One region of the Pantoea sp. sgz302252 genome, then DNA from elsewhere that is predicted to be linked to it. Evidence: predicted binding sites of a transcription regulator. Region 1 holds the regulator's gene; each other region holds the start of a gene.
What was found. Region 1 encodes Fur, which represses iron uptake genes when iron is present. Its sites were predicted from a motif close to ATAATAATGAGAACNACTATCAA; they were not measured.

Region 2: a site for Fur is predicted at 3,514-3,536, ahead of efeU (iron uptake transporter permease EfeU). Genes of this name have one in related genera too.
Region 3: a site for Fur is predicted at 2,350-2,372, ahead of exbB (tol-pal system-associated acyl-CoA thioesterase). Genes of this name have one in related genera too.
Region 4: a site for Fur is predicted at 3,113-3,135, ahead of fepD (Fe(3+)-siderophore ABC transporter permease). Genes of this name have one in related genera too.

What each region holds. Positions count from the first base shown of each region.
Region 1 covers NZ_JBLFJW010000035.1:51,997-59,190, forward strand. The annotation lists gene ACLW56_RS21200 (hypothetical protein) at 1-198, shown strand, start outside; gene pgm (phosphoglucomutase (alpha-D-glucose-1,6-bisphosphate-dependent)) at 361-2,001, opposite strand; gene seqA (replication initiation negative regulator SeqA) at 2,026-2,577, opposite strand; gene ybfF (esterase) at 2,751-3,515, shown strand; gene ybfE (LexA regulated protein) at 3,647-3,940, shown strand; gene fldA (flavodoxin FldA) at 4,090-4,620, shown strand; gene fur (ferric iron uptake transcriptional regulator) at 4,934-5,386, shown strand; gene ACLW56_RS21235 (hypothetical protein) at 5,513-6,418, opposite strand; gene ACLW56_RS21240 (hypothetical protein) at 6,504-7,194, opposite strand, start outside.
Region 2 covers NZ_JBLFJW010000047.1:2,814-10,007, reverse strand. The annotation lists gene putA (trifunctional transcriptional regulator/proline dehydrogenase/L-glutamate gamma-semialdehyde dehydrogenase) at 1-822, opposite strand, end outside; gene putP (sodium/proline symporter PutP) at 1,222-2,727, shown strand; partial or broken gene ACLW56_RS23350 (Na+ dependent nucleoside transporter N-terminal domain-containing protein) at 2,957-3,343, opposite strand; gene efeU (iron uptake transporter permease EfeU) at 3,594-4,427, shown strand; gene efeO (iron uptake system protein EfeO) at 4,470-5,597, shown strand; gene efeB (iron uptake transporter deferrochelatase/peroxidase subunit) at 5,603-6,886, shown strand.
Region 3 covers NZ_JBLFJW010000023.1:18,618-25,811, forward strand. The annotation lists gene ACLW56_RS16910 (methyl-accepting chemotaxis protein) at 1-847, opposite strand, end outside; gene exbD (TonB system transport protein ExbD) at 1,125-1,550, opposite strand; gene exbB (tol-pal system-associated acyl-CoA thioesterase) at 1,557-2,288, opposite strand; gene metC (cystathionine beta-lyase) at 2,539-3,726, shown strand; gene yghB (DedA family general envelope maintenance protein YghB) at 3,858-4,517, shown strand; gene ACLW56_RS16935 (AraC family transcriptional regulator) at 4,597-5,496, opposite strand; gene yqhD (alcohol dehydrogenase) at 5,692-6,855, shown strand; gene dkgA (2,5-didehydrogluconate reductase DkgA) at 6,963-7,194, shown strand, end outside.
Region 4 covers NZ_JBLFJW010000018.1:89,395-96,588, forward strand. The annotation lists gene entC (isochorismate synthase EntC) at 1-583, opposite strand, end outside; gene fepB (Fe2+-enterobactin ABC transporter substrate-binding protein) at 759-1,718, shown strand; gene entS (enterobactin transporter EntS) at 1,792-3,039, opposite strand; gene fepD (Fe(3+)-siderophore ABC transporter permease) at 3,151-4,158, shown strand; gene fepG (iron-enterobactin ABC transporter permease) at 4,155-5,147, shown strand; gene fepC (iron-enterobactin ABC transporter ATP-binding protein) at 5,144-5,944, shown strand; gene ACLW56_RS14955 (YadA C-terminal domain-containing protein) at 6,763-7,194, shown strand, end outside.

The DNA.
Region 1 (7,194 bases):
ACAATACTACCAATTAAATGGAGCGATTATGATATCAAAGTTATGAATCAAGGTCGTATGGTTAAAATGTATAACAAAACAAATCCAGAATACTCACCGCTAACATATAAGTGTGTTGATGAAGATGGTGATGAGTGCTTAGGTTATTTTGCACCAATATTTTCATTGATAAATGGGAAATATGTACCTGTTATATAACGATGCCTGTGGTGCGAAACGGCGAAGTGACATTGGTGATGTCGAGAAGCTGTCAAATTCCATTAAAAAAGGGTTCATGGCAAATATGAACCCTTTCATTGCAACTCTATTCTTTAATTGATCTGCATTACATCTGGAGATGGCTTTTCAAAACAGATCAACCTAGGCGTTTTTCAGCACTTCGCTAACAATCTCTACGGCTTCTTTCTCAATCAGCTTACGGTGTTCCGCGCCGAGGAAGCTTTCGCAGTAAATTTTGTAGGCGTCTTCGGTGCCGGATGGACGAGCCGCGAACCAGCCGTTCTCGGTCATCACTTTCAGGCCGCCGATGGAAGCACCGTTACCCGGCGCTGCGGTCAGGCGTGCGGTGATTGGGTCACCGGCCAGCGTGTTAGCGCTCACCATTTCTGGGGAAAGTTTAGACAGCGCCGCTTTCTGTGCGGACGTTGCAGAAGCTTGCAAACGGTTGTAGCTTGGCGCACCAAAACGTGCAGCCAGCTCATCGTAATGCTGCTGCGGGTTCTTGCCAGTGACTGCGGTGATCTCTGCGGCCAGCAAACACATGATGATGCCGTCTTTATCGGTTGACCACGGCGTGCCGTCGAAGCGCAGGAATGACGCGCCCGCACTCTCTTCGCCGCCGAAGCCGAAGCTGCCGTCAAACAAGCCGTCAACAAACCATTTGAAGCCTACCGGCACTTCCACCAGTTTACGGCCAAGGTCGTTAACCACGCGGTCAATCATTGCGGAAGAGACCAGCGTTTTGCCCACCGCAACCTCTTTGCCCCACTGCGGGCGATGCTGGAACAGGTAATTGATAGCCACAGCCAGATAGTGGTTCGGGTTCATCAGGCCAGCCGGCGTGACGATGCCGTGACGGTCATAGTCCGGGTCGTTGGCGAAAGCCAAATCGAACTTATCACGCAGTGCCAGCAGCCCCGCCATCGCACACTCAGAGGAGCAATCCATACGGATCGCACCGTCTTTATCGAGGTGCATAAAGCGGAAAGTCTGATCGACATGATCGTTCACAATGGTCAGATCGAGTTTGTAGAACTCGGCAATGCGTTTCCAGTATTCGATCCCGGAACCGCCCAGCGGATCAACGCCCAGCTTCAGGCCCGCTTTCTGAATCGCTTTGATATCAACAATATCGGCCAGGCCTTCAATGAACGGCTGCACCAGATCTTGTTCTTTAATATGACCAGACGCATACGCTGCATCCAGTGAAAGGCGTTTCACCCCTTTCAGGCCATCCGCCATCAGTGCGTTCGCGCGGTCTTCCACCACTTTGGTGACGTTGGTATCAGCCGGGCCGCCATTCGGTGGATTGTACTTGATGCCACCATCGTCCGGCGGGTTATGGGACGGCGTAATCACGATCCCATCGGCCTGTGGGCCCCCTTTTTTGTTATGAACCAGGATGGCATTCGAGATGGCAGGCGTTGGGGTGTAGCCGTTATTTTCCTGCACAATCACGTCCACGCCGTTCGCAGCCAGGACTTCCAGTACGGAAATGATCGCCGGCTCAGACAAGGCGTGAGTATCCTTACCCACGTAGCATGGCCCGGTGATGCCATTTTTCGCACGTTCTTCCGCAATCGCCTGGGCAATCGCCAGAATATGCGGTTCGTTAAAACTATGGCGAGCTGCGCTCCCGCGGTGTCCGGACGTGCCGAATTTCACTGCGTGTTCTGCGTTGCCTGCTTCCGGCTTCAGCACATAGTACTGAGACGTCAGTTGGGCGACGTTAATCAAATCACTCTGCTGTGCAGGCTGACCCGCACGGTTATGAGTTGCCATTGCCTGGTCCTTCTTATGCAAGGGTTAGATTGTGCCGCAAACCTTTTCAATCAATTCCGCGGGGAACTGCATTGACTGCATGATGTGCTCAACCATGCTGCATTTACGGCCAGTATTGGTATTGGTAATGACCCAGTACGGCGTCTGAGGCACTTGCTTTGGCTTGGTGTGCGTGCCGTTTTTCAGCAGCGTCGCTTCATCAGCGGCGAAGTAAACACGCGTACGACCATGCAGTGACTCGGTGGCCTCAACAAATGCCTTGCTGTCTAAGGAGTAAAGTGTAGTCAGCACCAGCATGAAGCGGTTAACCGCTTTATTTTGCTCGGCGTATTCATCAGAAAGCAGCAGTTCACGCACCGCGCGAACGTTCTCTTTTCGGGATGAGACTTTTTTCACGGCGGCGACGACCGGTGCAGCAGGCTGAACCGGCGTGTCTTTGACCACGGTTGCTGCGGGTTGCGAGGCAGCGGAAAATTTCAGCATGCGCCGCAAAATGTCGGATGCGCTCTCGCCGATGTGCCGGGTGTGGCTAGCGATAAAGGCATAGAGTTCGTCATCAACTTCGATCGTTTTCATCTTAATCCAGTGAGATATCTTTTCTGAATACAAGTCGTTGGGATTATAAAGTCAAAACCCAACAGCGGATAGCGTGTCGGCAAAAACTCAGACGACTACTGAGTGTTGCAGCCGGGTGGCAGAATGTTCAACATGATACCCTAACCCGACGAAGCGAAAAAAAGAACTTTGCCATGAATTTACATACCCGAGCGCAAACTGCACAAAACCCGCACAATAATTCTCCCATCGTCCTGGTACACGGCCTTTTTGGGAGTCTGGATAACTTAGGGATCCTCGCCCGAGACCTCGTGAGCGACCATGACATCCTGCAAGTTGATATGCGCAATCACGGCCAGTCAGAGCGTTCATCTGAAATGACTTATTCCGCGATGGCTCAGGATCTTTTAGACACCCTTGATGCCCATAACATTGAAAAAGCCACGCTGATGGGTCATTCAATGGGCGGAAAAGCGGTGATGGCCTTCACGGCGTTAGCGCCGAATCGCGTGGATAAGCTGGTCGCTATCGACATCGCCCCCGTGGATTATCACGTCCGTCGTCACGATGAGATTTTTGCGGCCATTAACGCCGTGACCGAAGCGGGCGTGGCAACGCGTCAAAAAGCCGCTGAAGTGATGCGCGAGCATCTTAATGAAGAAGGCGTGATTCAGTTTCTGCTGAAGTCGTTTGTCGAGGGCGCGTGGCGCTTTAACGTGCCCGTCTTGTGGGATCAGTATGCCAATATTGTTGGCTGGCAGACTGTTCCTGCGTGGGATCACCCTGCCCTGTTCATTCCTGGCGGAAACTCACCGTACGTCACGCCAGAGTATCGCGATGATTTGCTCTCTCAGTTCCCGCAAGCCCGAGCGCATATTATTGCAGGCGCAGGACACTGGGTGCATGCCGAAAAACCGGACGCTGTGCTCCGCGCCATTCGCCGATATCTGGCTGAATGATTAAAATGCGAGCGACCGCACGCCAATGTGGCTCACGGCGTTGGCGTGTGGGGTTCGCTGATGTATGATTGCGCGCTATCTGCGCCGGGCCTGTCGTCCGGCGGCTTGTTTCCCCGAAGTCACTCTGAATCATGGCAAAAGAACAAACGGACCGAACGACATTAGATTTGTTCGCAAATGAGCGTCGCCCGGGAAGGCCGAAAACCAATCCGCTCTCACGCGACGAACAGTTACGCATTAATAAGCGTAATCAGCTTAAACGTGACAAGAGTAAAGGTCTCAAGCGAGTTGAGCTGAAGCTCAATAACGACGCCGTTGATGCGCTGAATGAACTGGCTGACGCCAGAAACATGAGCCGCAGCGAACTCATCGAAGAGATGTTGATGCAACAACTGGCCGCTCTGCATCGCCAGGAACTTGTCTGAAAATCCAGCAAAACGTCACTTTCATGTAGCAGAGAGTGCAGTCCAGCGCGTTTGCTGTTTCCGCGCACTTCACCTCCTGCTATCATTGCCTTTATCTGTGGGCAACATTCCACCACCATTTCAATACGTTTCAAGAGGTTATTTTACTCATGGCAATTACAGGCATTTTCTTCGGCAGCGACACCGGCAATACCGAAAATATCGCGAAGATGATTCAGAAGCAGCTTGGGAAAGACGTTGCTGAAGTGCATGACATTGCCAAGAGCAGCAAAGAAGATCTCGAAGGGTTCGATATTCTGCTGCTGGGTATTCCGACCTGGTATTACGGTGAAGCGCAGTGTGACTGGGACGACTTCTTCCCAACGCTGGAAGAGGTAGACTTCAACGGCAAGCTGGTCGCGCTGTTCGGCTGCGGTGACCAGGAAGACTACGCAGAGTACTTCTGTGACGCACTGGGCACAATCCGGGACATCATTGAACCACGCGGCGCAACTATCGTCGGCCACTGGCCAACGGCGGGCTATCATTTTGAAGCCTCTAAAGGCCTGGCTGATGACGATCACTTCGTCGGTCTGGCGATTGACGAAGACCGTCAACCAGAACTGACCGCAGAGCGTGTTGAGAAATGGGTTAAGCAGATTTCTGAAGAGCTGCACCTCGAAGAGATTAAAAACGCCTGATTGGGTGACGGCGCAGCGCCTGCGTTGCGCCGTATTAGCGATAGGTTGTGTGACATTAATAGCTAAAAGCAATCAAATTAATCGCTACAAATTTTTAACTTTTGGCCGCATGTCTGTACAATGTCCACTGTTTTGACGAGGTCTGAGGTTTCGCTTTGCCGGACGCCTCGTTTTTGAAAAGCATACTTTGCTCAGGGATTGCGGTTTTCATTTAAGGTTGACAGTTCTATAATGAGACGCATTATCCTGAATTCATTCTTAGTAATGCTTCCTGATAAGGAAGTGTATCGTATAGCAACAGGACTGATTCCGCATGACTGACAACAATACCGCATTGAAGAAGGCCGGCCTGAAAGTCACGCTTCCTCGTTTAAAAATTCTGGAAGTGCTTCAGGAGCCGGACAATCACCATGTCAGTGCGGAAGACCTCTATAAACGCCTTATCGACATGGGCGAAGAAATTGGTCTGGCAACGGTTTATCGCGTTCTGAACCAGTTCGACGACGCCGGCATTGTCACCCGCCACAATTTCGAAGGCGGTAAATCTGTTTTCGAACTGACACAACAACATCATCACGATCACCTGATTTGCCTCGACTGTGGCAAGGTGATTGAATTCAGTGATGATTCCATTGAAGCGCGTCAGCGCGAAATCGCCACTAAACACGGCATTCGTCTGACCAACCACAGCTTGTATCTTTACGGTCACTGCGCAGAAGGCGACTGCCGTGAAGATGAACATGCACACGACGATACTGATAAATAATCAGTATCCGTAGTATAAAACCCACCAGCAGAGATGTGCTGGTGGGTTTTTCTTTCCATTTATTATTATATTTTTCATTTCACTTACCTACATAAATATTTTGTTTAGCATTAAATATTTTTCTCTTCATCGACCACCACCCTCAGTGTCATCATAAGGCGATGTTAGCTTATCTCCATCTATGTCAATCACAATCTGATTAGTTCTTATCTCAAAATAATTATTGGGATCAAAGCCATGAAAATCTAAATTATATAAAAACTCTCCTATGCTAATGTCAGAAGAATCATCTAAAGTACACAACTCATTAACTTTCAGAACATAGGGTTCATCCTTTTTCACCTGGCAATCAAAGTAAGTCAACGCAAGAATTGAAAAGAGGTTTTTGTATATTTCCTGATCAACAAACCATTGCTTATTGACGATAGAATACTCTAAGGAACCTATATTGTAATGATGTCTCCCTGGCAAGAATGCATATGCAGCGTTCAATTTAATTGTAAATGAATAAATTTTTCTTGCTGGAATTTCCTCCCATCCATCTCTACTTTCATTAACCTCATCATCAAAATGCCATCGATGACCAAGGTAATATGAACTCACGCCATCCGAAGCTATTGAAAATGCATGACCATATAAAGGGTAAAACTCCGGATCATCTATAGCAAGCCTACTTTTATGGATATAATATGTCTGATGGCTTCGGTTATAAAAACCAACCTTAGCAACAATATCATGACCTCTATTCTGAACTAAAAGATGAGCATAAATATGTTTCTTTTTTTGCATCACGCTATTTCCTTCCTCGCTCAAACTATAGTAAGAATATATTTTCCCAACCTTTCCATCCAGGGTTAAATCCGCACCAGGCAAAGGATCAGTCATTGCCTTATTACGCCGTCCTTCACTGGAATAAGGATATCCATATGTGTATTTTTGGAGAATAACATCTTCACTTGCAAGCGCACACGAAAAGTGAAGGGTACACATTAGCGCCGCTGTTATTTTTATTAAATATGAATTATTATTCATGGCACAACCCACTATTCAATGATCAATTAAAACATTCCAGATAAACATACCGCTTCCAATCGGTTATCTATAAATGCTACTATCCCTACACATCTTCACTAACTGATGTCAACTCAAAATATCTTTCAACATTATATGCATTTTTAAACACATACTGACTGTGCTCAATTTTTAATGCATCAGCATTTTTCACATAGGATTTATTATTATTAAAACCTCCCTTAGTTGGCATATCATCGGTACCCATCCCTCCATATTCACCTTGTGCACCATTTCGATAAAAATGGGAAAGTTCATGACAAAGTGTAGATACCCTGGAGTTTTTTCCTGTAAGCGGCTTGCATACAAAATTTTGACATATATTTATACGCAGCGTGCTATTGTAAAATACAGGATTCAAGAGATATGTCTGATCGGCCGTAACGTTAGCTGAAGCATCATTCCTATCCGTTTTGTTAACAAAATTACCGTGAAGACGTGACTCTATATCATTAGGATCTTCAACAGTTATTTTTTCAGCTATAAGAATCAAACGGTCTACACTCTCTTTCATGAATTGATAAGCTGTAATACCAGTTCTTTTCTCTATATAAGGATCAAATGCCGTCTCTGTATCAGCCTCTTTTATTTTTTCTTTTTCCTCTTTACTGTCAATTGTTATGACCGCAGTGCCCTTCACACCAAATATGCCTTGAAACTCTTCCTGTTTTTCATCATTCCAGCCTTGCACACTTAGATCTACTTGCCTCTGAAACAACACTTTTCTGGTAGCATCC
Region 2 (7,194 bases), on a different contig from region 1:
CTTACGGGCGTTGGCCAGCGCTTCGGAAATGGTTTCACCGGTGACGAACTGCTCGCCCATCAGGCGCATCGCCATATCCACACCTTTGCGGATCAGCGGTTCGCCGCTCTTACCGATAATGCGGTTCAGGGAGCGAGAGAGGCTGGCTTCGTTATGAGTCGACACCAGTTTGCCGGTGAACAACAGACCCCAGGTGGCGGCGTTCACGAACAGGGAAGGGCTACGGCCAATGTGCGAATGCCAGTTGCCGTTGCTGATTTTGTCGCGGATCAGCGCATCACGCGTCGCTTTGTCCGGAATACGCAGCAGCGCTTCCGCCAGGCACATCAGCGCCACGCCTTCCTGAGAAGACAGGGAGAATTCCTGCAACAGGCTTTGCACCATGCCGGCACGACCGCTGGCGGTTTTCTGGTTACGCAGTTTTTCAGCCAGTTGATAAGCGAGCTTATGCGCCTGTTCAGCGACGTTCTGCGGCAAACGAGCCTGCTCCAGCAGCATCGGCACAGCATCGGTTTCGGCACGACGCCAGGCGGCGGTAATGGCTGAACGGGTGACGGACTGCGGCAGAATTTGCTCGGCGAACTCGAGGAACGGCTGGTGGTTTTCTTCCACCTGCAGCTGGCCTTCATCGCTCTCATTGGCGGCTCCGGAAAGCAGCGCAGGCAGCTCCGGCAAGGCGTCGTCGTTTTCCAGTTTTTCCAGATAGTTAAAAATGGCTTGTTTAATCAGCCAGTGCGGCGTGCGGTCAATGCGGGTGGCCGCGCTTTTGATACGTTCGCGCGTAGCGTCGTCAAGCTTAACACCCATCGTGGTGGTGCCCATGACAGAAACTCCTGTTGTGCGGTTGTTGCTTCGTTGGTTGCACAGAAATATCTATCATGTTGCAACTTTGCGCAACCATGTTAAGTGTGACGGCGCCAGCAATCAGGAAAAGCAATGGCTTGTTAAAGGCTTTTAACAATAAAAATCACGCTAAGAATAATGATTCTGCCCAGGTTTTATGCGGTGCTTAACACTTTTTAAAGGTGCAACCCGGAAAAGCGTGAGCGAGTGCAACCTATAGAAAATTGCTCTGTTTGCCGGGATGTAATATCTGTAAATGCAGTGTTAAATCGTTTGTGAATAAATTCCGCTTACGGCAGGATACCCCCCGCCCGTAATAAAGAACCTGATTCTTCGTTCCGGATTCAGGGATAAAAAAGCGACACTGGAGAGTATTTTATGGCTAGTACACCGATGGTGGTGACGTTCCTTATTTATATTTTAGGCATGATCCTGATTGGGTTTATTGCATGGCGTTCGACGAAAAACTTTGACGATTATATTCTGGGTGGCCGTAGCCTTGGGCCCTTCGTGACCGCGCTGTCTGCGGGGGCATCGGATATGAGCGGCTGGCTGTTAATGGGCCTGCCGGGTGCCATTTTCATTTCTGGTATTTCCGAAAGCTGGATTGCCATCGGCCTGTGTGTTGGCGCATGGATTAACTGGAAACTGGTGGCCGGTCGTCTGCGTGTTCACACCGAAGCGAACAATAATGCACTGACTCTGCCGGATTATTTTACTGGCCGTTTTGAAGATAACAGCCGCGTGCTGCGTATTATCTCCGCGCTGGTTATATTGCTGTTCTTCACCATCTATTGTGCTTCCGGCATTGTGGCGGGGGCGCGTCTGTTTGAAAGTACCTTCGGCATGAGCTACGAAACCGCATTGTGGGCGGGCGCAGCAGCGACGATTCTCTACACCTTTATTGGTGGCTTCCTCGCCGTCAGCTGGACTGACACCGTGCAGGCGAGCCTGATGATTTTCGCCCTGATCCTCACGCCGGTGATTGTTATCTTCACCGTGGGCGGCTTCGGCGATTCACTGGAAGTCATCAAGCAGAAAAGCATCGAAAACGTCGACATGCTGAAAGGTCTGAACTTCGTGGCGATCATCTCCCTGATGGGCTGGGGCCTGGGCTATTTCGGTCAGCCGCACATTCTGGCGCGTTTCATGGCGGCCGATTCCCATCACAGCATCGTGCATGCGCGTCGTATCAGTATGACCTGGATGCTTTTGTGCCTGGCGGGTGCGGTGTCCGTGGGCTTCTTCGGGATTGCGTTCTTCACCAACAACCCGCAGCTGGCAGGCGCGGTGAACCAGAACAGTGAGCGAGTGTTTATCGAGCTGGCGCAAATTCTGTTTAACCCTTGGGTCGCGGGTATTCTGCTGTCGGCGATTCTGGCGGCGGTCATGTCCACCCTGAGCTGCCAGCTGTTGGTCTGCTCAAGTGCGATTACCGAAGACCTGTACAAAGCTTTCCTGCGTAAAGGCGCGAGCCAAAAAGAACTGGTCTGGGTAGGGCGCCTGATGGTGCTGGCCGTGGCGCTGGTGGCGATTGCACTGGCAGCCAACCCAGAAAACCGCGTACTCGGTCTGGTGAGCTACGCCTGGGCAGGCTTCGGTGCGGCATTTGGCCCAGTGGTCCTGTTCTCCGTGATGTGGTCCCGCATGACGCGTAACGGCGCGCTGGCAGGCATGATCATCGGTGCCGTGACGGTTATCGTCTGGAAGCAGTTCGGCTGGCTCGGCCTGTATGAAATCATCCCTGGTTTCCTCTTCGGCAGCATCGGGATTGTGGTGTTCAGCCTGCTGAGCAAAGCCCCGTCTGCGTCAATGCAGAAACGTTTTGCTGACGCGGATGCGCATTATCATTCTGCGCCGCCGTCTAAGTTGCAGGCTGAGTAACTTCAGCTTCTTCTTTCAAGCCCGCGAATGCGGGCTTCAGATTGCTGACAAAGAAGGAAAAAGCGTGGTTTTTCCTTCTTTGTGGTGAGCAGCCGAAAATCAATGAATTGATTTTCCTTATTTTTTGTTCTGTCACCCATGACAAAACTTCATTCGTTAGAGGTTTGTCATCAGTCTCAAGCCCGCGAATGCGGGCTTTTTTCTTGCTAATAACCTGAAAATGCGCTGATTTCGCGTCGAGCATCGTCATATAAGCGCCAACAATCGACAAGGATACTGTCGACATAGCGGTGGCGGCCATGGTGAACAGACGACGAGAGGAGAGGTCGCCCAGCACGCCAAGGAAAATAAACGCCAGGCCTTTTGGGCTCATGCCACCAAATACAAAGTCGCTGCCTTCGGCTGAGAATTTCAGCAGAGACTCGAAGACCCCGGAGACGCTTTTAATCAGCGTTAAGCCGCTTTCCGCGTGCAGGAAAAAGAAGGCCAGCGCGATTTCAATCACGATCAGTTGCAGGATGTAGCGAATGCGAATGGTTTTGCGGTCAAAACTGACCAGCCAGGCGAGCGCGAGGATCACCACAAGCGCCAGCAGGAAGTGCAGAATAGTAGCCATTTCATGTATTTTACAGGTAAACGGGGCGCATATTTAGCCACAGCGCAGCGGCCACGTAAACGATTACCTGTTAACAACAGTAGATTAAATGCTTCGCCTGATAACGATATCCGGCGCAACTTTTTACAACCTGACATCATTCTGCGCACATTTCACTTGTGTTTCTTTTCGTCGTAATGATAATCACTATCACTCATATTTACGAAACTTTGCATCGATTGACTGCGGTTCACACTGAAGGGTTTCAGGCATGTTTGTTCCATTTCTCATTATGTTACGCGAAGGGCTGGAGGCGGCGCTGATTGTCAGCCTGATTGCCAGCTATCTGAAACGCACGCAGCGGGGCCGCTGGATCGGGGTGATGTGGATTGGCGTGTTTCTCGCCGCCGCGCTGTGCCTGGGTCTGGGCATTTTCATCAATGAAACCACCGGCGAATTTCCGCAGAAACAGCAGGAGATGTTCGAGGGGATCGTGGCGGTTATCGCGGTCTTTATCCTGACCTGGATGGTGTTCTGGATGCGCAAAGTGTCGCGCAATGTGAAGAAACAGCTGGAAGAAGCGGTGGATAACGCGTTGCAGAAGGGCAACAACCACGGCTGGGCGTTGATCCTGATGGTCTTTTTCGCCGTCGCGCGTGAAGGGCTGGAATCCGTGTTTTTCCTGCTGGCGGCATTCCAGCAAGATCTCGGGATCTGGCCTCCGCTCGGCGCAATGCTGGGTCTCGCCACCGCGGTGGTGCTGGGCTTTATGCTCTACTGGGGCGGCATTCGCCTGAACCTGGGCGCGTTCTTCAAATGGACCAGCCTGTTTATTCTGCTGGTGGCTGCCGGGCTTGCGGCAGGGGCCATTCGCGCCTTCCATGAAGCGGGTTTGTGGAACCACTTCCAGGATGTGGCGTTCGATCTCAGCAACACCCTGTCGACACATACGCTTTTTGGGACGCTGCTCGAAGGTATCTTCGGCTACCAGGAAGCCCCAAGCGTCAGCGAAGTGGCAGTCTATTTTATCTATCTGATTCCGGCGTTGGTGCTGTTCGCGCTCCCGCCACGTGTGGCGTCGGCACCTTCGCGCAGTGCACCATAATGGCTTACTTAGTTACAACATACTTTTTGAAAGGGATGGATCATGACGATTAATTTCCGCCGTAGTGCGCTGCAGCTGGGTATCGCTGCGCTGTTCTCTTCTGCTTTTTATGCTCAGGCTGCGGACGTTCCGCAGGTGCAGGTCACGGTAAACGACAAACAGTGTGAGCCGATGAGCATCACCGTGAACGCGGGCAAAACCCAGTTCATCATCCAGAACCACAGCCAGAAAGCGCTGGAGTGGGAAATTCTCAAAGGCGTGATGGTGGTGGAAGAGCGTGAAAACATCGCGCCAGGCTTTACCCAAAAACTGACCGCCAATCTGCAGCCTGGCGAGTACGAAATGACCTGCGGCCTGCTGACCAATCCAAAAGGCAAGCTGACGGTGAAAGGTGAAGCCACCGCCGATGCCGCTAAAGCGGATGCCGTGCTTAGCCTGGGTGAAGCGATTACCGCCTACAAAGCTTACGTAACCGCTGAAACCGCTGAGCTGGTAAAAGGGACTCAGGCCTTTACCGATGCGGTGAAAGCAGGGGACATCGAAAAAGCGAAAGCCCTGTACGCACCAACTCGTCAGCACTACGAGCGTATCGAACCTATCGCCGAACTGTTCTCTGATCTCGACGGCAGCATCGATGCCCGTGAAGACGACTACGAGAAGAAAGCCGAAGATCCGAAATTCACCGGTTTCCACCGTCTGGAGAAAGCCCTGTTTGGCGATAACTCCACGAAAGGGATGGAAAACTACGCGACCCAGTTGAACACCGACGTGCAGGAACTGCAAAAACGCATCAGCGAACTGGCCTTCCCACCGTCAAAAGTGGTGGGTGGCGCTGCTGGTCTTATCGAAGAAGTAGCGGCCAGCAAAATCAGCGGTGAAGAAGACCGTTACAGCCACACCGATCTGTGGGACTTCCAGGCCAACGTCGATGGCGCCCAGAAAATTGTCGACCTGCTGCGTCCTCAGTTGCAGAAAGAAAACAGCGCACTGCTGGCAAAAGTGGATGCCAACTTTAAGAAAGTCGACACCATTCTGGCGAAGTACAAGACCAAAGACGGCTACGAGACGTATGACAAGCTGACCGATGCGGATCGCAATGCACTGAAAGGGCCAATCACTACGCTTGCAGAAGATCTGGCGCAGCTTCGCGGAATTCTCGGACTGGACTAAGAGTCATGGCAGACAGCAAACAGCACGACGTGACCGAGCCGTCTCGTCGTCGCTTACTGAAAAATATTGGCGCGCTGGGAGGCGCGCTGGCGCTGACCGGGGGTTGCCCGGTCGCCCACGCGGCTAAACCGCAAAGTGCGCCGGGGACGTTGTCTCCGGACGCGCGCATGGAAACGCAGCCGTTTCATGGTCTGCATCAGGCGGGCGTGCTGACCCCACAGCAGGCTTCAATGATGATTGTCGCTTTCGATGTGCTGGCGAGCGATAAAGAGGACCTGCAGCGTCTGTTTAAGCTGCTGACCGACAGAATAACGTTCCTGACTACCGGGGGCCCGGCTCCGGACACGCCCAACCCGCGCCTGCCGCCGATGGATTCCGGTATTCTCGGGCCTTACATTGCCCCGGATAACCTGACCATCACCGTTTCCGTGGGTCAGTCGCTGTTCGACGAACGCTTCGGTCTGGCCGCGCTTGCGCCGAAAAAGCTGCAACGGATGACGCGTTTCCCTAATGATTCGCTGGATGCCGCGCTTTGTCACGGCGATGTGTTGCTGCAAATTTGCGCCAATACTCAGGACACCGTCATTCACGCGCTACGCGATATTATCAAGCACTCGCCAGATTTGCTCAGTGTGCGCTGGAAGCGGGAAGGGTTTATCTCTGACCACGCTGCGCGCAGCAAAGGCAAAGAAACACCGGTCAATCTGCTGGGCTTTAAAGATGGCACTGCCAACCCTGACAGCAGCAATGCAAAGCTGATGGACAACATTGTCTGGGTGACTGAAGGGCAGGGGGAACCCGCGTGGAGTGTCGGCGGTTCCTATCAGGCTGTACGCATCATTCAGTTCCATGTGGAGTTCTGGGATCGCACGCCGCTCAAAGAGCAGCAGACGATTTTCGGCCGCGATAAGCACTCAGGCGCGCCGCTCGGCATGAAGCATGAACACGATGTGCCGGATTACGCCAAAGACCCGAACGGAGACGTTATCGCGCTGGATAGCCATATTCGTCTGGCGAACCCACGTACCCCGGAAACGGAGTCCAGCCTGATGATGCGCCGTGGTTATAGCTATTCGCTGGGCGTCACTAACTCCGGGCAACTGGAGATGGGGCTGCTGTTTGTCTGCTATCAGCACGACCTGGAGAAAGGCTTCCTGACCGTGCAAAAACGGCTGAATGGCGAAGCGCTTGAGGAATACATCAAGCCTATCGGCGGCGGCTACTTCTTTGTTTTACCGGGTGTAAAAGACCCGAAAGGCTATCTCGCGCAGTCTCTGCTGGAAGCCTGAATGCCATAGATATTGCCCGATGGCGGCGTTGCCTTATCGGGCCTACAAGTCAGGTAGGCCCGTGCAAACGCAGTGCTGCTGGGCAAGATACAACTCGATACCAATAATTTCCTGCCTAATTGTTTCATCCGCTCACAATTTTCCCTTCGCAGTATTATCATTTTTTCCTCTTTGCAGGCTGTTGAAATACTTGTGTAATATTTCTGTCAGATGCTGATTGTGGCTGCAATGGGAATCGCCAGTTATCTTTAAGTAAAAAATATGTTGCATTAATGATAATTGTTGATGTACTTATTAGAAAAGCGGTA
Region 3 (7,194 bases), on a different contig from region 1:
CCGCAGCCCCCGCCAACTGTTCCATCGCGCAAGCCGCCACCGCCAGTGATTGCGCCTGATTGTCCGTCCGTTCTGAGAGCGAGGTATTTCGCAGCAGTAATGTGTGAGCATCTTCCAGCATCTGCGAGACGCTGTGACTCACCTGCATCAATGTGCTGCGCATGGTATCGAGCGTCAGGCTGAATGTTTTGGCGAAGCCAGAGTGGCTGGCCTGATGTTCTGTGGTCAGCGTCAGGCACCCTGGCTCGCGGTTGATAACCGAAGCCAGCTTTGCCACTTCACTGGCAGAACGCGCATCCTGCTCCATCCGCAACGCCATCAGCACCAGGATAATCGTCTGCACGACCACGAAAACCGCATGCATCAGCACCATATGAATGCCCGGCCCCATCTCAAAAACCACAATGCCAAACAGATCGTTAGCCTGCAGGTAATTGAAGAGCAGATGATGAACGGCAATCACCGCAGCCCCAGCTACCAGTGGCTTCCAGTCACGCCAGGCCAGTAACGCAGAGAGCAACACAAAAACGGAAAAGTGGTATTCCGTCCCTCCCGCGCCCAATTGAATGAGCAGCGCAGAATAGGCCATCAGAATAAAGGCCAGCAGCAGGCGGGTCGCCAGTTTGCCAGGTAACAGTAAACACGAAACCGTGCTGAGTACAGCCAGCAAAGAAGCGACAACCAGTGCCACGATCATTTGTGCTGTGAGTAACCCAAAGACCACGGTAATCGCCCACAAGATCCAGACCAGCGCCAGAATCAGGCGGTCTGCCCGGCGGCGAATGGCGGAAAGGGAAATGAGGTCACGTGAAGCTGAAGTTGAGCCGAATAACGTCGTGAGGGCCATAAGGGACTCCCATGCTGTGCAGGTAGGTAACGCCCCGTTTTCACGGTGCTTTTTTTATAATGTTCCTGACTAAGCGTAGAGAGATTTAAGGCATGCGCCAGTAGCGAAACCCACTATTTTGCCTGCGAAGGTAAAATCATAAAAACATGATATATCAGTAAGATAGCGGTTCTGTTTTGGGCGACGTAACGCTCGGGTAAGTCGCCTTTGGTCAGCGTTTTCTGCGGCATAAAAAAACCGGCACAGAGCCGAGCCGGTTCTTTTCAATAACGGGGCATTATTTTGCCGCGGCCTGTTCTTCACCCACCAGGCCAATCTTCAGATACCCGGCCTGATGCAGCGTATCCATCACTTTCATCATCGTTTCGTAGTTCACGGTTTTATCCGCGCGGAAGAAGATGGTGGTGTCTTTCTTACCTTCAGTCAGCGAGCTAATGGCGTTCACCATCGTCTCGTCGCTCACCGGATCGTTGCCGAGGAACATGCTGTTATCCGCTTTAACGGTCAGGTAAACAGGCTTTTCCGGGCGCGGCTGCGGCTGGCTGGATGAGGCAGGTAAATTCACTTTCACGTCCACGGTCGCGAGCGGCGCGGCCACCATGAAGATGATCAGCAAAACCAGCATGACGTCGATAAACGGCGTCACGTTGATTTCATGCATTTCGCCGTTATCGTCCAGATTTTCGTTGAGACGCATTGCCATTGGCTCTCACCCTACCCGTAATTTCTGGGCGGTACGTACCGGCTGTGAACCGCTGGCATTGAGGTCGAGGTCTCGGCTTTGCAGCAGCAGAACCTGTGCGGCCACATCGCCCAGCAGCGCTTTTTGGCTGCCAATCATTCGAGCAAAGATGTTGTAGATAACGACCGCCGGAATAGCGGCAAACAGGCCGATCGCGGTTGCCAGCAACGCTTCGGCGATACCCGGTGCGACGACAGCGAGGTTGGTGGTCTGGGTTTGAGCGATGCCGATGAAGCTGTTCATGATACCCCAAACGGTACCGAACAGACCGACAAACGGGGAGATAGCGCCGATAGTCGCCAGATAACCATTGCCGCGGCCCATGTGACGACCCGCAGCGGCAACGCGACGCTCCAGACGGAAACCGGTACGCTCTTTAATGCCTTCGTTATCTTCGGCACCCGCAGAGAGTTCCAGCTCGTTCTGCGCTTCATTAATCAGTAACGTGCTGAGGCTTTTGGCCTGGAAAGAAGAGGCAATGTCAGACGCCTGGTTCAGTGAACGTGCTTCAGCTAACAGCTGCTGTTCGCGCTTGAGGCGGCGCTTTTGCGTTAACAGTTCGGTGCTTTTGCTGAAGAAGATGGCCCAGGTGACGACCGATGCCAGAATCAGGCCGATCATAACCACCTTCACTACGATGTCGGCATGATGATACATACCCCAAACGGAGAGATCCGCCTGCATCAAATTATTACCCACTCTGTATCTCCAGGATCTAAATCACAAAATCTGAGCGTAATGATATCAAAACGTCGTCGAATTGATAGTCGTTCTCATTACTATTTACATACTGACGCAATCATGGCTACTTTTCATTGCGCTTACGCAGTAAAAAGAGGCTTAGTGGCGTGATGGCAAAATTTTCTGCTTTATCTGTGAACCAATCGCACTTCGCCTGATAATCATGCTAGTTTAGACGTCCAGACGTATAAAAACAGGTAACGCGAACATGTCCGATAAGCAACTTGATACCGTGCTGGTGAACGCTGGCCGCAGTAAAAAATACACCCTGGGCTCGGTGAATAGCGTCATTCAGCGTGCCTCATCCCTTGTCTTTGACACTGTGGAGGCCAAAAAGCATGCCACCCGCAATCGCGCCAAAGGCGAGCTTTTCTATGGCCGTCGCGGCACGCTGACCCATTTCTCGTTGCAGGAAGCCATGTGCGAACTGGAAGGCGGTGCGGGCTGTGCGCTGTTCCCCTGTGGCGCTGCGGCCGTTGCCAATACTATCCTGGCCTTTGTGGAACAGGGCGATCACGTTCTGATGACCAACACCGCGTACGAGCCAAGCCAGGATTTCTGCACCAAAATTCTCGCCAAACTGGGCGTAACCACCGGCTGGTTTGATCCGCTGATTGGCGCAGATATCGAAAAGCTGATTCAGCCAAACACCAAAGTGGTGTTCCTGGAATCGCCAGGTTCCATCACCATGGAAGTGCATGATGTGCCAGCGATTGTGGCTGCCGTTCGCCGCGTAGCCCCCGAAGCGATCATTATGATCGACAACACCTGGGCGGCAGGCGTGCTGTTTAAAGCACTGGATTTTGGTATCGACATCTCTATTCAGGCGGCGACCAAATACCTTATTGGCCATTCGGATGGCATGATCGGTACGGCGGTTTCCAACGCCCGCTGTTGGGATCAGTTGCGTGAGAATGCCTACCTGATGGGTCAGATGGTGGACGCCGATACGGCCTACATGACCAGCCGCGGTCTGCGCACGCTGGGTGTGCGTTTACGTCAACATCATGAAAGCAGCCTGAAAGTTGCCGAATGGTTAGCTCAGCATCCACAGGTTGAACGCGTCAATCACCCGGCGTTACCGGGAAGTAAAGGCCATGAATTCTGGAAACGAGACTTTACGGGCAGCAGCGGTTTGTTCTCATTCGTTCTCAAAAAACGGCTCAATGATGCCGAGCTGGCAGCTTATCTGGATAATTTCACCCTCTTCAGCATGGCCTATTCCTGGGGCGGTTACGAGTCGCTGATCCTCGCCAACCAGCCCGAGCAACTGGCGGCCATCCGCCCGGATGCGGAGCTGGACTTCAGCGGAACGCTGGTACGACTGCACATCGGTTTAGAAAATGTTGACGATATTATCCGCGATTTGTCTGCGGGCTTCGAACGCATCGTGTAAAGTGGCAATCTGATGGACACAATGTCAGACAGCCCCCGATAAAACTGCCTGCATTGTTGCGCCCGGGATCGAGGCATCCCGGGCGATTCAGGAGTACACTACACAAAAAATGTCAGTCCACAGGAAAGTCCATGGTTGTTATTCAGGAGATTGTCGCCGCGCTTTGGCAACATGATTTTACCGCGCTGGCGGACCCGCACGTTGTGGGGGTGGTTTATCTGGTCATGTTTGCGACACTGTTTTTAGAAAATGGTTTGCTGCCTGCGTCTTTCCTGCCGGGAGACAGCCTGTTGCTGCTCGCGGGAGCCCTGATAGCAAAAGGGGTGATGGATTTCATGCCGACCCTGGTTATCCTGACCGCCGCGGCAAGTCTCGGTTGTTGGCTGAGCTACATTCAAGGCCGCTGGCTGGGTAACACAAAGATGGTCAAAGGCTGGCTGGCTCAACTGCCCGTTAAATACCACGAGCGCGCTACTTACATGTTTGATCGCCACGGCTTACTGGCGCTGCTCGCCGGACGTTTCCTCGCGTTTGTTCGCACCCTTCTGCCAACCATGGCGGGTATTTCCGGCCTGTCCAACCGCCGTTTCCAGTTCTTCAACTGGTTAAGCGCATTGCTTTGGGTCGGGGTCGTCACCAGCTTCGGTTATGCGCTGAGCATGATCCCGTTCGTGAAACGCCACGAAGATCAGGTGATGACCTTCCTGATGATCCTGCCGATTTTCCTGCTGGTCTGCGGCCTGCTCGGCACGGTGATTGTGGTGATTAAGAAGAAGTACTGTAACGCCTGACTTTTCCCCTCACCCTAACCCTCTCCCCAAAGGGGCGAGGGAATGATTTGCTCCCTCTCCCTTCCTGGGAGAGTGTCAATCACACCCCCTGCATCCCGCGAATACGAGCCGCATCTTCCCCCGGCGTTAAACCGAAGTAGCGTTTGAACTCACGGCTAAACTGCGAGGCACTTTCATAGCCGACCTTCATCGCCGCGGTGCTGGCCTTCAACCCATCGTGCACCATCATCATTCTCGCTTTGTGCAGACGGTAGGATTTCAGGTACTGCAACGGCGACGTACTGGTCACTGATTTAAAATTATGATGGAACGCCGACACGCTCATATTCGCTTCCGCCGCCAGCTGATCCACGCTCAGGTTTTCCGTGTACTGGCTTTCAATACGTTTCAGCACCCGGCTAATCAGGCTGAAATGCGTCTGGCGGCTGACCAACGCCAGCAGCGCCCCGCCCCGTGGCCCCATCAGCACGTGGTAGAGCATCTCGCGAATAATTTGCCTGCCAAGAATTCTCGCATCCAGTGGACGCTCCATCACATCCAGCAGGCGTTCTGCAGCACAGAGAATGTCGTCAGATAGTGTCGCTGAATTGATCCCACTCGCCGCCATCGACGGCTGAAACAGCTCGTCTTCGCCGATGTCCATCAGCAGCTCTTGCAGTTGCAGGATGTCCACATTCAGGCGCAATCCTGCCAACGGCACTTCCGGCGTCGCAAAAGTTTCACACTCAAACGGCAGCGGGACCGTTAATAACAGGTATTCGTTGGCATCATAACGAAACACACGTTCGTTAATATGACCGATTTTATGGCCCGAAAAGAGAAAAACGATGCCTGGCTGGTACATCACCGGCGTGCGGGTTCCGGGCTGCGTGCCGTACAGCAGACGGATATCCGGCAACAGCGCAGTGAGCTTTTCTTCATTGTTTTTCAGCTGCTTAATTTTATCTGTCAGCAGAAGACAGGTCTCTTCGCGGTTCATGGTGGAGAGCATTCCGGGCAGGTTTCGATGACAACAGTGTGAACGTTACTGTTCATTTCCTCCAGCCCTCTGGAGAAATGGGCAAGACATTGACAGGAATAAGCATTGAGACTGACTCCCTGGAAGACCACAATACACTCCATCAGGCAGCACCGCGTCTGCCCTCTTTTTCACCTGCACTTAAGGGAACAAGCTATGTTTAATTTTGACCTGCACACCCCCACCCGCATTTTATTTGGTCAAGGCGCTATCGCCGACCTGCGTGCGCAAATTCCTGCCGATGCACGAGTTCTGGTGACGTACGGCGGTGGTAGCGTGAAGAAAACCGGCGTGCTGGATCAGGTGCTGACTGCCCTGAACGGCCTGGACGTGCTGGAGTTTGGCGGTATCGAACCGAACCCGTCTTACGAAACGCTGATGAACGCTGTGAAACTCGCTCGCGAAGAGAAAATCACTTTCCTGTTGGCTGTGGGCGGAGGTTCCGTACTGGACGGCACGAAATTCATCGCGGCGGCTGCACATTACGCAGACGGCGTTGATCCATGGGAAATCCTGCAAACGGGCGGCAGCAAGATTGAAAGTGCCATCCCAATGGGTTCTGTGCTGACACTGCCAGCCACCGGGTCCGAATCCAACATGGGCGCGGTTATCTCCCGTAAAACCACTGGCGACAAGCAGGCATTTATGAACCCGCTGGTGCGCCCGGTCTTTGCCGTGCTTGATCCAGTTTACACCTACACCCTGCCGCCGCGTCAGGTTGCCAACGGTGTGGTCGATGCGTTTGTGCATACTGTTGAGCAGTACGTCACTTATCCGGTGAATGCCAAAATTCAGGAGCGTTTCGCCGAAGGCATTCTGCTGACGCTGGTTGAAGAAGGCCCGAAAGCGCTGAAAGAGCCGGAAAACTACGATGTCCGCGCCAACGTCATGTGGGCAGCCACTCAGGCACTGAACGGCCTGATTGGGGCTGGCGTACCGCAAGACTGGGCCACGCATATGCTGGGTCACGAACTGACCGCGATGCACGGCCTGGATCACGCTCAAACGCTGGCCGTTGTTCTGCCTGCGCTGTGGAATGAAAAACGCGATACCAAGCGTGCCAAACTGCTGCAATACGCAGATCGCGTGTGGAACATCACTGAAGGGTCTGAAGATGCACGCATCGACGCGGCCATCGCGGCAACTCGCGATTTCTTCGAAGCGATGGGCGTACCGACTCGTCTGTCCGGCTACGGTCTGGACGGCAGCACTATCCCGGCGCTGCTGAAAAAACTCGAAGAGCATGGCATGACGAAAATCGGTGAACATCAGGACATTACCCTCGACGTGAGCCGCCGCATTTACGAAGCGGCACGCTAAGGGATTTCCGCTTAACCTTTCGTTTTCTCGTATTTCGACCAGACTTAGTGTTACTGATTTGCCGGAGGGGCGTATCTCCTCCGGTGATTTTATCTAAGGAGGAACGCATGACACATCCAACTGTGATTAAGCTTCAGGACGGCAACATCATGCCGCAGCTGGGCCTCGGCGTGTGGAAAGCAAGCAACGAGGAAGTCGTTTCCGCCATTCATAAAGCGCTGGAGGTCGGTTATCGGTCGATTGATACTGCCGCGGCGTACAAGAACGAAGATGGCGTAGGCAAGGCCCTGAAAAGTGCAGGCGTCGCTCGCGATGAACTGTTTATCACCACCAAGCTCT
Region 4 (7,194 bases), on a different contig from region 1:
TTGCGCCGAGTAACACACCGCCGTCAGCCAGGGGCACATGGAAATTGAAGCTCGCCGGGTTCTGAGCGATCAGACGTTCCAGCAAAGCTCCGGTATCCACGGCAGTATCGGTGGTCATTTCGATCAGACGCGACAGGACAATCTTGTCCACTTGCGGCGTCGCGGTGAGCTCTGCGGCTTTCGCCACCATCGACATAAACACATCCTGCTCGGGGATCTCCTTGCGGGCTGTTACCTGCATGGGTTTCAGCGTCGCGGCGAAGGGCGCGGAGTGTTGTTTGTCAGTGCGGGAAAACGCTTCGCTGCTTTTGGGGATAAACAGCGCGGAAGGTTGTGTCGTGTCGAAGGGAATGGCCCCGACCAGCAACGGTTTGTCGATGCCTGCCGCTTTGGCGTCAGCAAAGGCCTGAGCGATGCTGGTCTGGAATTCGCCAGCCAACGTTTCGCCCCCTTCCACGGGCTGAGAAATTCGGCGAAAACAGCCGTGGGTCGTAAAACTGCGGTACGGCGACATAAAAAAGAAGCTGTCGGCAGACAGCGTTGGTGCGACTTCCTGAACGGCCTCAGCCAGTGACGTTTCCATATCATCCTCCAAAACGATAAAGATATTAATAATGATTATCATTTATATTTTTGTTCGGTAAGGTAAAAGTAAACGCTCGCACTGTCAACTTCCGCAGCATCATCCTGCTTGCATCTGCACGCCCCTCAAGTGAAAATGAGAAGCATTAATATCACCAAAACAGGATACTGACCTCGTGAAATCCCCTGCTTTTTTCCGTAATGCCCTGTTGTGTCTCGGTCTTTCGCTTTTAGGATTAACCTCAACGCTGGCTGCCGACTGGCCTCGTCAGGTCACTGACAGCCGCGGGACGCGTACGCTCGACAGCAAGCCGCTGCGCATTGTTTCCACCAGTGTCACCCTCACCGGTTCACTTCTCGCCATTGATGCGCCCGTGGTAGCAAGTGGCGCGACAACCCCGAATAATCGCGTCGCGGATGACCAGGGTTTTCTGCGCCAGTGGGGGGATGTCGCCAGACAACGCAAACTCGCTCGCCTGTACATTGGCGAGCCCAGCGCTGAAGCGGTTGCCGCTCAAATGCCGGATCTGATCCTCATCAGCGCCACTGGCGGTGATTCCGCGTTAGCGCTCTACGATCAGCTCTCCGCCATCGCGCCAACGCTTATCATCAATTACGACGACAAGAGCTGGCAGCAACTCCTGACGCAGCTCGGCACGATCACCGGCCAGGAGAAACAAGCCGCAGCACGCATCAGCGAATTTGACAGCAAGCTCAACGCGCTAAAGCAAAAAATGAAACTGCCGCCGCAGCCTGTCAGCGCACTGGTGTACACCGCCGCGGCGCATACCGCCAACCTGTGGACGCCGGAATCCGCACAGGGCAAGCTTCTGGCACAACTCGGCTTCAGCCTGGCACCGCTGCCTGAAGGGCTGCACACCAGCCAAAGCCAGGGCAAACGTCATGACATTCTGCAGCTTGGCGGAGAAAACCTGGCGACCGGTCTAAACGGGCAATCGCTGTTTCTGTTTGCTGGCGACCAGAAAGATGCCGACGCGATTTATGCCAATCCACTGCTCTCACACCTGACCGCAGTGCAGAACAAGCATGTTTATGCGCTTGGCACCGAAACGTTCCGTCTTGATTACTACAGCGCGATGCTGGTATTGCAGCGTCTTGAGGCTTTGTTTGGCTGAGTTATTGCCGGGTGGCGGCTTTCGCCTGACCCGGCCTACTTTATGGGGTCAGTCCAGAAGCGCCGCCGGGCAATCAGGCGGCTTCTTCCACTGGCTCAGCTTCCCGCCGAAATCCACGCAGTTCACGCAACAGCAGAATCAGCAACAGTCCCACGATCGCCAACGCCCAACCGCTGACACTCGCTGCGGCGGCTGGCGTTAACATCGCACCCATTCCACCCAGCAGTGCTGCACCGATGGCATCGCCTGTCACGTTTTGCGCCGTCCACAATCCGTTAATTCTGCCGAGCATCGCTTCAGGCGTTTGTGTCTGAATAAGGGTGTATTGCAGCAGCGAACTGACAGCGCTCAGCCAGCCGAACAGCGCCAGACAAATTACGCCCAGCAGCCAAACTGGCATCAGGCTGAATAAGCCAATCGCGATAAACGCCGCCACCGTGGTGGTTAACATCAGCATTCCAGGCCGTACGTGCTGCGCGAGCCGTCCGCTGGTGAGCGCCCCGAGCGCCGCGCCCAACGGGATTGCCGCGTAAAGCAGGCCAATTTGCGCCGCTGACATTTGCCACTGCATCGCCAGCGCCGGATAAAGCACGCGCACCGCGCTCGCCATCGTCAGCAAACCGCCGAGCAGCGCTATGCCGCCAATTAGCGGGCTGTTAAAGAGAAACTTCAGACCCGCCATTAACGATTTCAGTGGATGCTCACGAGGCTGCGGCGGAGGCGGTAACTGAGGTAAACGCAGCAGCGTCAGAGTGGTGATAAACGTCCCGATAGCCGCCAACAGATAGTTCCAGGAGAAGCCCCCACTGGCGAGCAGCAACCCGCCAACCATCGGAGAAATCACTGAGCCCAGACGGACAGTCAGCATGGTGATGGCCCCGGCCTGCATCAGGTTTTCTCGCCCGACCAGAGCGGGCGTGGCGGCCAGCAGTGCTGTCACGCCGATGGATGCAAACAGCCCGTCCCAAATGCCGAGCAAATAAATCGCCAGTAGCGAAGGTTCTGGCAACGACGCATTCAGCCACAGGCCTAAGAAGCCGATGCCGCAGGTTCCGCGCGCCAGCAGGATCAACTTTTTGCGCTCATAGCGATCGGCCAATACCCCGCCCAGCATCAGACCGATAAACATCGCACCGCCGGTTAAGGTGACGGACAGCCCGACCTGCAAGGTTGAATGGGTCATCATCTGGATTTGCACCGGCACCGCAACGCCGAGCAAGCCGAGAGAAAGAATGGAGATAAAACGGGCAATAAAGACGGCGCGAAACGCCGGGTGAGTCTTCAGCAGGCTGACGTTCAGCAGCCAGGATTGTCTTTGCATCACAGGGCCTTCAACGAACTTTCGGTACCATTTCCGTGGCCGCACATGCTAACATAAACGAATAAGATCGATAACGATAATTACTATCATTATCAACCAAAGGACCTGGCGATGTCGTTCTCCCCCGCCGCTCTGCGCACCGTCGCAGGGCCCGGATTGTTGATACTGTTATCTACTGCTGTTGCCCTCAGCCTGCTGGTTGGTGCCAAATCTCTGCCGTTAAACGTGGTGGTGGATGCCCTCTCCGGCAGTTGTCAAAGCGCCGATTGCACCATCGTGCTCGATGCCCGTCTGCCACGAACGCTGGCCGGTTTGCTGGCTGGCGCAGCGCTTGGCCTGGCGGGCGCGTTGATGCAAACGCTGACCCGAAATCCGCTCGCCGACCCAGGTATTCTGGGCGTCAATTCCGGAGCCAGTTTCGCCATTGTGCTGGGTGCCGCGTTGCTGGGCATGACTTCCCCGCAGGAACAATTACTGCTCGCCTATTGCGGCGCGTTTGTCGCCTCGCTATTGGTGGCCTTCACCGGCAGCCAGGGCGGTGGGCAACTTAGTCCGGTTCGCCTGACACTCGCAGGCGTAGCACTTGCCGCCGTGCTGGAAGGGTTATCGACCGGGATTTCACTGCTCAATCCGGATGTCTACGATCAGCTTCGATTCTGGCAAGCGGGTTCCCTCGATATTCGTTCACTGCAAACCCTGAAGGTCGCCGTTTTCCCCATGTTGCTGGCCACAGCAATCGCGTTAGGGTTGAGCCGTTCGTTAAACAGCCTGAGCCTGGGGGCAGACACGGCGACCGCGTTGGGCAATAAAGTGGCCCGCACGCAGCTGCTTGGCCTGCTTGCCATCACGCTTTTGAGCGGCAGCGCTACGGCATTGGTCGGCCCGATAGCCTTTATCGGCCTGATGATGCCGCATATGGCGCGGTGGCTGGTGGGGGCCGATCACCGCTGGTCATTACCCGTCACACTGCTCGCCACCCCTGCTCTTCTTCTTTTCGCGGATATTCTAGGTCGCCTGCTGGTGCCGGGTGAATTACGCGTTTCGGTCGTGAGCGCCTTTATTGGCGCACCAGTGCTGATTTGGCTGGTACGTCGCCAACCACGCGGAGGTGCCGCATGATTGCCCCTTCCCGCAGGCTGGTGTTGAGTTGCCTTTTTCTGGTGCTCACCAGCCTGATGACTGCGCTTTTCAGCCTCCGCAGCGGTGTCGTCACCCTTGAGTTCTCACAAATCTTCTCGGCATTGTTCGGGGATGCGCCACGTAACGTGACCTTAGTCGTGACCGAGTGGCGTTTGCCCCGCGTGCTGATGGCGCTACTGGTTGGTGCCGCGCTGGGCGTTAGCGGAGCCATTTTTCAGTCACTGATGCGTAACCCACTCGGCAGCCCGGATGTGATGGGTTTCAACACCGGGGCGTGGAGCGGCGTGCTGGTGGCGATGGTGCTGTATGGTCAACATCTGACAGCGATAGCGCTCGCTGCGATGGCCGGTGGGATCGTGACTTCGCTGATCGTCTGGCTGCTGGCGTGGCGCGATGGCATAGACACGTTTCGCCTGATCATTATTGGTATCGGCGTGCGGGCCATGCTGATGGCGTTCAACACCTGGCTGCTGCTGCGTGCTTCGCTGGAAACCGCCGTTTCGGCCGGGCTCTGGTACGCAGGTTCGCTCAATGGCATGACGTGGGCGAAAACCTGGCCGTCAGCCCCTCTGTTACTCATTATGTTGGCTTGCGCGGCACTGTTAGTACGTCGCCTGCGCCTGCTGGAAATGGGCGATGACAGCGCCTGCGCCCTTGGCGTGCAAGTCGAACGCTCTCGCCTGTTGATGATGCTGGTCGCGGTGGTACTCACCGCCGGAGCAACAGCGCTGGCAGGCCCGATTTCCTTTATTGCCCTTGTCGCACCACATATTGCACGCAGGCTCAGCGGCACCGCTCGCTGGGGGCTGACTCAGTCCGCCCTGTGTGGCGCGTTCGTGCTGGCACTGGCCGATTACTGCGCTCAACAACTATTTATGCCTTACCAGCTTCCGGTGGGCGTGATGACCGTCAGCCTTGGCGGCCTCTATCTCATCGTGCTGCTTATTCAGGAGTCTCGTAAAAAATGACCGCCCTCTCCTCCCGACTACACGGCGAGCACTTAACGCTCAGTTATGGCAAAAAAGTCATCGCCGACAATTTAACGGTGGCAATCCCGGACGGGCATTTCACCGCGATAATCGGCCCCAACGGCTGCGGGAAATCGACGCTGCTGCGCACACTCAGCCGCCTGATGACACCGCAACAAGGCCATGTCTGGCTTGATGGCGAACAGATCCAGCACTTTGCCAGCAAAGACGTGGCGCGACGTATTGGCCTGTTAGCGCAAAATGCCACCACGCCCGGCGATATCACGGTGCAGGAATTAGTGGCCCGAGGTCGCTATCCGCACCAACCTCTGTTTAGCCGTTGGCGAAAAGAAGATGAAGATGCCGTTCACAGAGCCATGAAAGCCACTGGCGTCGTAGAACTGGCGAATCAGAGCGTGGACACGCTTTCCGGCGGGCAACGTCAGCGTGCGTGGATAGCCATGGTACTGGCTCAGGAAACGGCGATTATGCTGCTTGATGAGCCCACGACCTGGCTTGATATCAGCCATCAGATTGACCTGCTGGAATTGCTCAGCGAGTTGAATCGCGAAAAGGGCTACACCCTTGCGGCTGTCTTGCACGACCTGAATCAAGCCTGCCGCTACGCCACGCACCTGATTGCACTGCGCGAAGGCAAGATTGTGGCGCAAGGCGCACCGCGCGACATCGTGACCGCAGAGTTGATCGAACAAATCTATGGCATGCGCTGCATGATCATCGACGACCCGGTAGCAGGCACGCCGTTGGTGGTGCCGTTGGGGAGATCCGGCAGCTAAGCTGCGGATTCTGTGAACAGTAATAAGCCTAATACATTCTCTTGCAGCACAAAAAACTCCCTTTTATGACAAAAAAGATCCGCGTAAAGCGTGTCGTAAACGAAAACTGGTTATTCAGACTCATATCTTTGCATATTACTGAATCATTACGCTAAATCCATTTTTAGCCTGTTTTCGTTTGCAGTGTAAATAAATTTTCGAGTGAAAGATAAACTTAATACAATACATTAATGAAATTACTTTATTTCAGCTAAAACAATTAGCCCAACAATCACCCACCACTAAACACACAGAGATAAAATATAATTAAAACAATATTTCAACAATCACCCCCACAGAATAAAACAATAGTGCAAAAAGCCCTCGAAATTGAAATTCATTCATTACCCACCCCTCTTTTGAAAGTAAATTAATTGTATTAAAAACAATATGATAAACACCCAAAAGAAATAAAAACCTTCAGGCATTGAATAATAATAATGACGAGGTAATATGCACCGCGTTTATTATTCGTTGAAGGTGATTGCGTATTCTCGCTGGTGAAATAGCTGGCGTTATGCCTGTCAGAAGCGATAAACGCCGTCAGCCACAATGATAAACCGTGCTTATGCACGTCTTAGCTAACACCATAAAAAGCAATAAAGAATGTGCGAATACAAGCACAGGATAAATTTCGTCTGCAGAACGTCGTACAGACAAAAAAGTAACGCGACGGATACCGGCAAGTATCCGTCGCGTAGGGGGTGGAGTTTGGGTTCGCGAAAACCTGAGCTCCGACGTTAAGTGATTTCGACATCAAATTAACAGGCTTATTAGATATGAAAAAACAGCTTATTGCATTAGCCATTATGGCGGGTGCAGCCTCTGGAATGGCTCATGCGCAGTTGAGTGCCAGCGATCTTGACGTGATTGAGGCTTATCATCAACTTCATCCTGAAGTGCCGATGGATAAAATCAATATTATGCGCGAGAGCTGGCGTGATAATTTGCAGTCAGTAGAAGATGCAATGAATGGCATGACCTATTACAACGGGCATGAAAATGTACCGGTTCCCCCTCTGGACACGTCAATTACCCTTGCACACACGCTCACTCCAGCAACTTACTCACAACCCCCTGCGGTCGTAAATCAGGATGTCACAACTCCGGCAGGCATTACGCCGGAAGACACTACGAGTGCAAACACCAGGACAATCGATGAGCTTAAAACGCATGATGCTGAACAAACGCAGGATATTAACGATAACAGC